Regions from separate parts of the Demetria terragena DSM 11295 genome, predicted to be linked through region 1. Evidence: riboswitches for the same ligand, from Rfam matches in the RefSeq annotation. Region 1 holds a riboswitch; each other region holds the start of a gene.

Region 1 (3,272 bases):
CGACACAATCAGCTTGCTGAAGTCTTCGTTGAACACGTCGCGGATCACCCGCACGGTCATTTCGGACTCACCCTGCAGGAGGGACGGCGCGCTCGCCTTGCTGGATCCGGCCTTCTTCTGGATCTGCTCCCAGGTCTTCACCAGCCGCTCGACGTCGGCGCGCAGTTCTTCCTCGCTCGCCCCCTCGGCGGCCGTACGGACGATGACGCCACCGTCTTCGGGAACGACCTCCTTGAGGATCTTTTTCAGCCGGGAGCGCTCGGTGTCGGGCAACTTGCGAGAGATGCCGGTCATCGAACTGTTCGGCACATAGACGAGGTACCGCCCCGGCAGCGAGATCTGCGAGGTCAGCCGTGCGCCCTTGTGACCGATGGGGTCTTTGGTGACCTGCACCAGGACCGTCTCACCAGACTTGAGTGCGTTCTCGATGCGCTTGGGCTGGTTGCTTTCCATGCCCGCGGCGTCCCAGTTGACTTCGCCGGCATAGAGCACCGCGTTGCGGCCACGGCCGATGTCGACGAAGGCGGCTTCCATGCTCGGCAGCACGTTTTGGACCCGACCGAGGTAGACGTTGCCAGCCATCGAGGCCTGCTGGCTCTCGCGAGAGACATAGTGCTCGACGAGAACGTCGTCTTCCATGACGCCGATCTGGGTGCGGCCCTCGCGCTCGCGCACCACCATCGTGCGCTCGACGCTCTCCCGACGCGCCAGGAACTCAGCTTCAGTGATGACCGTACGGCGGCGGCCAGCCTCGCGGCCTTCGCGGCGACGTTGACGCTTGGCCTCCAAGCGTGTTGACCCCTTGATCGAGGTCACTTCGTCGCGCGGCTTTCGGGCTTCACGCACCTTGGTCACGGTGCCCGGCGGGTCATCAGACTCGCCTGCGCCTGAACCACCGCGACGGCGCCGACGACGCCGACGCGAGCCATTGCCCTCCCCGTCGCTATCCCCATCTGCTGACTCGCTGGAGTCGTTGTCGCCTGACCCGTCATCGGCGCTGTCCTGGGCCTCGTGGTCCCCAGCATCAGCATCCTTGCGCGTACGGCCGCGGCCGCCCCGGCGCCGACGGTTGCCGCCTTCTGCGTTCTGGTCGTCCTCGTCGGAGGACTCCGACGGCGCACCTGGTGCGGCGTCACCGCCACCATCGGTGTCTTTGGCCTTGGACGCTCTCTTGGACTTGTCGCCCTTTTTGCCCTTGGCGGCCTTCGTGTCCTTGGCCTCCTGACGACCTGCCGATCGGCCATCGGACGAGTCCTCCTTGGGAGACCCCGATGAACGGTTCTCTTGCTCAGGAAGTGGCTCGTCACGGACCGGCTCGCGAGCGGGGACTCGGGTTTGCGGGTCGGGTGCCTGGAAGATCAGCCCAAAGGCAGGCGCTGCGGCAGGTTCAGCGGTCTTCTTGTCTGATCCTGCCGAGGCAGGATCACTCTGGTCGGAAAAGTCGAGGCTCATTCGGCCCGTCCTTCTACTCAGACACGAGGGCGCCCACAGCGGGGCCTGGTTGGCCATCGCGCCCGCGTGGTGCGGGAAGCCGCAGGTGCGCGCTGGCACCGGCGGAAGTCGGCTGCTACGTCAGGGCCAGTTCGCGCTAAGCGCGTCACCGCCACAATCCCTGGCGCCGGCCGGTCCATCGTTGGCGGCCTCGCGCATGATGCGGAACGGCCACCCGCGCAGGTGTCCTGATCGCACAAAGGTGTGTCGTGTCAGGCCCGCGGTCGGGACTCAGTCGGGGCGCGCAGGCGCTGTGGTGCACTGCACGACCGTGACCCATTCTGGCACAGCCGACCGAGTGGGTCGTGCAGCAGCACGCCGATAGGCTGGCCGAGCCTTTTCGGGGTCCTCGCCACGGCGGGGTTGTCCTTACGGGAGCTCGACGCATGTCTCGGGCTGAGAGGGCGGAGACCACGGTCCGCCGACCGACCGAACCTGACCGGGTAATGCCGGCGTAGGGATGGCGTCACCTTCGCTGCGTGACGTCGAAAGGAAGTGTCATGTCGGCTGTCATCGAAAAGTCCGCCACCGCAACGAATTCCGAGGCACCACTCACGCTGACATCGGACCCACCGCGTCCGCTTGGCGGCTTCGACCAAGTGATCTTGTGGGCCAACCTGGGCATCAGCCTGTTTGGTCCTCTGACCGGCGCAGCCATCGCCGCAGCCACCGGTTCGCTGCCTCTCGCGATCGGCGCCATCCTGCTGGGCACCTTGATCGGTGGGTCCCTTCTGGCATCCTCGGCGGTCTTCGGCGCCGCAACGGGTATGCCGGCGAGCGCCCCAACGGCAACGCCGGCCCCCTACGCCGGTTGAGCCGGCGAGCGCCCCAACGCGAGCCCCCTACGCCGGTTGAGCCGGCGAGCGCCCCAACGCGAGCCCCCTACGCCGGTTGAGCCGGCGAGCGCCCCAGCGCGAGCCCCCTTACGCCGGTTGAGCCGGCGAGCGCCCCAGCGCGAGCCGTGTCGAAACCACCCAACAGCACAAGGTCTCGACAAGCTCGACCGGCGTGAGCGGGTCTCGACAAGCCCGACCGGCGTGAGCGGGTCTCGACAAGCTCGACCGGCGCAAGAAGGTCTCGACAAGCTCGACCGGCGCAAGAAGGTCTCGACAAGCCCGACCGGCGTCAGCGGGTCTCGACAAGCTCGACCGGCGTCAGGACGCTCGACCGGCGTCAGGACGCTCGACCGGCGTCAGGACGCTCGACCGGCGTCAGGGCGCTCGACCGGCGTCAGGGCGCTCGACCGGCGTTAGAGAGGGTCGGCCACGTTGCCTTCGACGAGCGGACCCTGCGCGAGGCGAGTGATCAGCGGCGGTCGGGTCGGCTCGAAACCGTCGACCAAGGCGAGCCCGCTGAGCAGGTCATCGGGGCGTACGGCCGGGACGGTGTGGCGCAGCACCAAGCGGAGTTCGGGCGCGCCGTCATCGGCCTCAACGAGCTCGGAATCCAGGACCGCGCTTCGTACGTCAAAGGTCCGCGGCCCCTTCTTCATCATGCGGGTGACCTCGACCTCAGACTCCTGGACAAAGGCGGCGAGCGCCGCTCCCAACTTCGGCTGATCCGCTGGCGCAAACCGCAGCGACCACTGGGATGCCTCTAGCCGATCGGCCAAAGCTCCCGGCTGCGCTTCTACCACCGCGACGACGTCAAGGCCGGGCGGAAGTGCCTCGTCCAGTAGTCGTTTCACCTCAGCGGGCTCACGCTGCTCGCGCAGGTGGATCTCGAAATACTCAGCCTCACTCGCGGTACCTGTGGCGGCGGCGTTCGCGTACGAGATTTTG
Region 2 (3,272 bases), 260 kb from region 1:
GCTTGTCGGGTGGGGCATGCTCAACTGCCATGAGCACTGCGCCGCCCTGTTCGCCGCCGTGGAAGATTCCCTGGAGCAGTCTGAGAAAGACGAGCAGTATAGGCGCCCAAACTCCCACTGAAGCAGTTGTCGGAAGGAAGCCCATGGCGGTGGTGCATCCTCCCGCTCCCATAAGCGCGGTGACAAGGAGTGCTTTTCGGCCGACGCGGTCACCGAAATGTCCGAAGATGATCGCGCCGAAAGGTCTGGCGAGGAATCCGACACTCAACGTGGCAAAAGAGAAGACCACGCCTAAACTGCTGGAAACATCGGAGAAAAACACACTGCTGAAGACCAGCGCCGAGGCGACTCCATAGATTTGGAAGTCATACGCTTCGATAGTGGTTCCGACTGCGGAGCCGATCGCCGCCTTGCGGACCATTTTCGATTGACCCGAGTCTGTCTCCGGTGGGCTGGTTTGAGCTGTAGCCATAGCGTTTCACGCCTTTGTGAGGTGAGATCTTCTTTGGTGGACGGGTTCAATATCCTTGCTGCCTTGATGCGTTTACGACTCAGATATGGGTGAGTGCGCCATCAGGGGACGTTTCAGTACAGCCTCGACATCTCCGAAGTCGGCTACGCGGAGGCGCTGTTCGGAGCGGATTCGGGAGTCAACCTTTACTGGACCACAGGTGGTGCGCAACTCGCTACGCATCCTTTCCAGCACAGATGCGTGGTTCGGGTCTGCAGCACGGCTCGTGTTCTGATATGGGTCGGCTCCCATGTCGACGAATGGTTCATCGATGTTCGGAGTCCGTGCAGCATTACCGCCATAGGAATCGCCGGCGAGGGGGGCAGGCTGATCAGACATTGCTAGCAGAGAGTTGCGGGACATGAATCGCCTTCGACTTGGATCTTGTTGACGGTACAGGAGTTCTGTTATAGAATCGAGTGATATCTTTTAATAGTATCGATTATAAATAGTTATAGGGGTTCCTTTGGATAGGCGCAGTCTCGAGTATTTTCTCGCCGTCGTCGACACTGGATCGTCCTCGGCTGCTGCCGACGCGGTCCATGTCTCTCAACCGACGATTTCTGTGGCGGTGAAGGGTCTGGAGAAGGAACTGGGCGGCGCTCTGTTCGTGCGAACGCCGACCGGCCTGACCCCGACGGCCGCCGGTCGTTCCTTGATCGGGCCAGCCCGGCAGGTCATGGGAGATTTCGATGTTGCCCGCGAGAGTGTCCGGGACACGTTGGGGTTGCGCGGTGGCGAGATTGACATCGGCACAGTCCCGGCCCTGGCGATGAGCTGGCTCAACGAGCACATCGTCAACTTCCGAATGGAATACCCCTCAGTGGCGGTGCGCGTCCACTTGGAGAACGATGATCGGCTGATCAGCGATCGGGTCCGCAACGGACACTACGACCTCGGGCTCACAGTCACGGCTCCTAGCATCGTTGGACTGTCTGCTCGCTACGTGGGATCGCAACATCTTGTGGCACTCCTCCCGCCTGGTTCGGCGGGCGGGGATGAGCCCATCGACATCGGCGAGCTTGCCCACAAGGACCTCGTGACACTGCACCGCGACCTTTCCTCGTCTCGTCGGTGGCTGGAGACGGAACTCGGGCAGAGAGGCATCGAACCCCAGATCGGCGTGGTCCTGGGGACGCCATTTGACCTCATTCCCATGGTTGCTGCAGGGATCGGCTACGCGCTGTGGTGGAGCCCGGTGTGCGACGAATCCGCTCTTGTTGTGCGCCCGATCCAGCCTGCGTACAAGCGCCCAATCAACCTCATCAAGCGTGATCAGATGCAGTCTCCTGCATCGCTGGCGTTCCTCGCCATCGTCGAGAGAGTTTCCACGAGCGAGTCGCTTTACTTTCCAAGCGCTGGAGACGCCAAGCCCGGCTAACTCCGGTCGGCACTGGCTCATGAACTCCGCTGTCGTGTGACAGTGCTCGGGCGTTATGGTGGATGTCGACGCGGGGTGCCACCGACAGGAGGTGGCTGAGATGACACCCGTTGCACCTGATCTAGGTTGTTCTAGCGATAGGGACGTCATGTCTGACATCAGTTCACCCACCCATGCCGCGATCGATGCGGCCGCGGTCGGGAACACGCTGCACCGGTTGCGTGAGCGCTCCCCGTTAGTGCAGTGCCTCACCAACAATGTCGTGATGGGGTGGACCGCCAACGTCTTGCTCGCGGCGGGCGCGGCGCCAGCGATGGTGGACAATCCCCGCGAGGCTGGCGAATTTGCAGCGGTAGCCGATGGCGTACTCATCAATCTGGGCACCCCACAGGACAGCACCATTGCGGCCATGAAGGTGGCAGTCACCACGGCTGCCGATGCGGGTACGCCCTGGGTCCTGGACCCGGTTGCAGTCGGTGGTCTGTCCTGGCGCACCGGCCTAGTACCGGAACTCATCCAACTCGAGCCGCCTGCGGTCATCAGGGGTAACGCCAGCGAGATCATGGCCGTCGCGGGTGGGAGCGGCGGACGTGGGGTCGACGCCATCGACTCCCCAGAGCAAGCAGCGCTGCCAGCGCGGCAGCTTTCGCTTGGCGGGCCGGTGGTTGCCGTGTCGGGGGAGGTTGACCACCTGGTTCATCACGACCGGCTTGTACGCGTCCGCAATGGTCACCCGTGGATGACCAAGGTGACCGGCGTCGGGTGCGCCTTGGGAGCCCTGATGGCGGCCTTCGCGGGAGTCGAAGATGACTACCTGCTGGCTGCCGTGGCGGCGACAGCGACCTTGACTGTCGCGGCCGACCTCGCCGCCGAAAACGCCCGCGGCCCAGGCTCATTCGCGATGAATCTGCTCGATGAACTTTCGCTTCTCGAACCCGACACCCTCGCCGAACGCGTGAGGTTGGCATGAGCGGCCGTCCTCCATTGGACCTGTCGATCTACCTCGTCACGAGCAGCGCCCACACCGGGCGTGATCGCCTGGTGTCGACCGTTGTGGCTGCGGTCGAGGGAGGCGTCAGCATCGTCCAGCTGCGCGAGCCCACGGCAACTGATGAGGTCGTGCTCGACCTCGCGATCCAGCTCGTGGATGCCCTTGCTGGGTCAGATGTTCCGCTGCTGATCGATGACCGAGTCCACCTGGTTGAACCCTCTGGCGCAGCGGGCGTCCACGTGGGGCAGACCGATATGCCTGCGGCGCAGGCACGCGACCTCATCGGGCCGGACCGTTGGCTTGGTCTGTCCGCTCACACCACTGAGCAAGCTCGAATCGCTGAAGCCGAAGGCGTGGTCGACTATCTGGGGATTGGCCCGGCGTGGCCG
Region 3 (3,272 bases), on a different contig from region 1:
AGGCTGAGCATGGCGGCGGCCTGCAGGTCAAGGAAGTTGGCCGTGAGCAGATAAATCTCGGTCTCAATCGTGCTGTAGCGCAGCCCACCGAGCGTCAGGACGATGCCGAATGCGGTTGAGCAGAAGAGGAATACAACACTCGCCGCGCTCAGAACGGCGGGAGCGAGCGAGGGAAGCGTGACCGTCCGAAAGACCTGCCAGGGTCCGGCGCCCAGGGACGCCGCAGCATCCTCGACCCGCGGATCCAGGCTCTCCCACATCCCGCCGACGGTGCGCACCACGACCGCGAGGTTGAAGAAGATCATCGCGAGCAGAATGGCGATCCACGACCCGTCGATTCCTAGGAAACCCAACGGCCCTGACGGGCTCAACAGGGTGCGAAAGGCCACTCCGACCACCACGGTGGGCAACACGAACGGCATCACGACGACCGCACGCAACAGCCGCCGCCCCGGAACGGCTAGCCGGTGCAAGACGTAGGCCATCGGCAGCCCGATCAGCACGGTGACCACCGTGGCCAGGGCCGCCATCCACACCGTGAACCACAGCACGCGATGCACGCGGGGACGGGTGAACACCTCAAGCGCCTCGCCCACGGCCCAAGCACCCTCTGGTCGCAGGCCTTTGAGGAGCATCCCGGTCACCGGCAGCACGAAAAAGACCGCCAGGAAGGCGAGCGGGATCAGTGCCGCGAAGGCGAAAGCGACCCGGCCCCCCAACGCCGGTCGACCCCCCAACGCCCGTCGACCCCCCAACGCCGGTCGAGCTTGTCGAGCTTGTCGAGACCCCGCCCGTCGAGCCCACGTCACTGGGAGGTGATCTCCTGCCACGACCGAAGCCACGCTGTCCGGTTCTGATCAATCTTCTGCGGGGACACGGTGATCGGCTTGCTCGACTGTTTCGCGAAGTTCGCCCAGTCCTTCGGCAAGGTGATCTGGTCGTTGACCGGGAAGACGTACATGTTCTCCGGCAGCGACTCTTGGAAGGTCTTGCCACTCATCCAGTCGATGAGCGCTTTGGCACCCTTGACGTTCTGTGCCCCCTTGAGGATTCCGGCGTACTCCACCTGCCGGAAGCAGGTGTCGAGGAGCGCCCTGCTGGAGGTCTTGCCGTTCTTGACGGTAAAGGCCGGCGAGGTGTCGTAGGACCAGACGATGGGCCGGTTGCCCTTCCCGTCACCTTGACTGAAGTCGACGTTGTAGGCGTCTTCCCAGCCGCTGGTGATCTTGACGCCATTGGCGACCAACTTCTTCCAATATCCCTGCCACCCCGACTCGCCGTACGCGCCCACCGTGGCCAACAGCATCGCCAGACCAGGCGAACTCGTCGGCGCCCCGGGCACGACCGTGAGGTTCTTGTACTTGGCCTTCGTCAGGTCACCCAGAGTTTTCGGCGGCGCAATGTTCTTCTTCGCGAACCAGGTGGTGTCGATGTTGACGCAGGTGCTCGCGTGGTCGATGGGCGTGAGTTCCTTGGCCCCCTTGCCCTCGATCAAGAACTCCTTAGCGCTGGGTGCCATGGCGGGCGAGGCGTACGGCGTCAGCACGTCCTTGCCAGCGACCCGGGTGGCGTAGGTGTTGTCGATGCCGAAGGCCACATCGCCGAGCGGCTTCTTCTTCGTGAGGACCAACTTGTTGGCGACTTCACCGCCATCGCCACTCTTGGAAACCTTGACCCGATAGCCAGACTTCTTCTCGAATGCCTGCAGCAGTTTCTTGGGAACGCTGAACGAGTTGTGGGTGACCAGCGTGACGGTCTTGGTGCCGCCTGCGGTTTCCGGGCCGTCCGTGGGGTCCGACTCACTGCCGCTGACCGAGCAACCCGTCAGGACGAGCGCGGTCGTCACCGCAATCGCGAACGTCTGCCTCATGATCGTGCGTCCTCTCGGTGAGAGGGGTCTCGCTCAGGCCGTGGTCTGACCCGAACGAGGAGATGCTCGACTTCCTCCACCGGTGCTAGCCGGGTCAGGTTCGAGGGTCTGCGGCGGACCGCACTCTCAGCGCGTGGAGCGCTCCCCTGTCGTGTGCCTCGACGGTACACCGCAGACTGTGAAAGTCTCGACCCCAACTGGTGAACTGGCCGATGCGCAGGCACGGCCCTCGAACGAAAGGCGGACGATGGGCGACGCAGTGTGGAAGGTCATGGCAATTGCCGCAGGCCTGGTCGGAGCGAAGGCCGCCAAGAAGGCCATCGACTCCACCTGGAACGCGGCAACCGGCAACGGCCCGCCGACCAATCCGGCCGACCCGGACATCTCATGGAAGGAAGCGGTGGGCTTCGCGATTGTTTCCGGTGCCATCGCCGGGGTAGCCCGGACGATCGCCCAGAAGCAGGCGGCCGACTTCTACATCAAGTCCGCTGGAAAGCCGCCTAAGGCGCTGCAGGCGGACTCCCTCAAGGGCGAGGCCAAGGTCAAGTAGGCCGTGCGAGACTCGCTGGCCTGGCGATCCGCCGCCGAGTTGCTCGCCGAGTTCTCCTCCGGCACCAGCACGCCGGTCCAGGCTCATCAGGCGGTTCAGGAGCAGATCGCTGAGCGCGAATCTGAGCTCAACGCACTGTGGCACCAGGATGCCCCTGAGCGGGTTCTGGCCTGCGCGCAGGAAAGCGCACGGCGGTGGGAGCAAGGTACGCCGCGCGGGGCGCTGGACGGCGTACCCGTCACGGTGAAAGAAAATGTGGCCCGCGCTGGCATCCCGATGCCTGCTGGTTGCGCCGGTGTCACACCGACAATCCCCGACCGCAACGCGCCCATCGTGGAACGCATCGAGGCAGCGGGCGGGATCATCATCGGCTCGACCGTGATGCCCGACTGGGGAATGCTGTCGTCCGGAGTTTCCTCGCTGCATGGCATCACGCGCAGTCCGCTGAATCCGGCCTGGACGACGGGCGGTTCGAGTTCGGGGGCTGGCGCCGCCACCGCGGGTGGTTATGGCCCGCTGCATGTGGGCAGCGATATCGGTGGTTCGATCAGGCTCCCAGGGACGTGGCTTGGCATACCGACGTTGAAGCCGACGTCCGGGCTCGTTGCCCTGGACACTCCCTATCCCGGTCGGTGCGCCGGTCCGATGGCTCGCACGGTCGACGACCTGTCCTTGCTGCTGTCGGTCATCGGACAGCACGACGCCCGCGACTGGACCTCCTCCGGTGGGCCGCGTTCGGCTCCCGGGTGGGACGGCATCGACGGCCTGCGGGTCGGGCTCCTGCAGGACGCCGGATGCGGCCCGGAATCTGATGCAGAAGTGCGCGCGGTCGTCGATCGTGCCGCGGCGACT

The links. Region 1 has a riboswitch for thiamine pyrophosphate ahead of F562_RS0104000 (hypothetical protein). Riboswitches for the same ligand answer to the same signal wherever they lie in the genome.
Region 2: linked by a shared signal. The riboswitch ahead of thiM (hydroxyethylthiazole kinase) and the one ahead of F562_RS0104000 (hypothetical protein) in region 1 are both predicted to bind thiamine pyrophosphate.
Region 3: linked by a shared signal. The riboswitch ahead of F562_RS0112460 (thiamine ABC transporter substrate-binding protein) and the one ahead of F562_RS0104000 (hypothetical protein) in region 1 are both predicted to bind thiamine pyrophosphate.

The regions. Positions count from the first base shown of each region.
Region 1 covers NZ_AQXW01000003.1:440,603-443,874, reverse strand. Annotated here, with positions in the region: gene F562_RS0104005 (Rne/Rng family ribonuclease) at 1-1,452, opposite strand, end outside; TPP riboswitch at 1,853-1,969, shown strand; gene F562_RS0104000 (hypothetical protein) at 1,992-2,306, shown strand; gene F562_RS0103995 (TIGR03936 family radical SAM-associated protein) at 2,741-3,272, opposite strand, start outside.
Region 2 covers NZ_AQXW01000003.1:182,421-185,692, forward strand. Annotated here, with positions in the region: gene F562_RS0102740 (MFS transporter) at 1-421, opposite strand, end outside; gene F562_RS0102750 (LysR family transcriptional regulator) at 978-1,892, shown strand; TPP riboswitch at 1,954-2,053, shown strand; gene thiM (hydroxyethylthiazole kinase) at 2,041-2,862, shown strand; gene thiE (thiamine phosphate synthase) at 2,859-3,272, shown strand, end outside.
Region 3 covers NZ_AQXW01000004.1:1,695,593-1,698,864, forward strand. Annotated here, with positions in the region: gene F562_RS0112455 (ABC transporter permease) at 1-719, opposite strand, end outside; gene F562_RS0112460 (thiamine ABC transporter substrate-binding protein) at 806-1,870, opposite strand; TPP riboswitch at 1,925-2,028, opposite strand; gene F562_RS0112465 (DUF4235 domain-containing protein) at 2,118-2,420, shown strand; gene F562_RS0112470 (amidase) at 2,424-3,272, shown strand, end outside.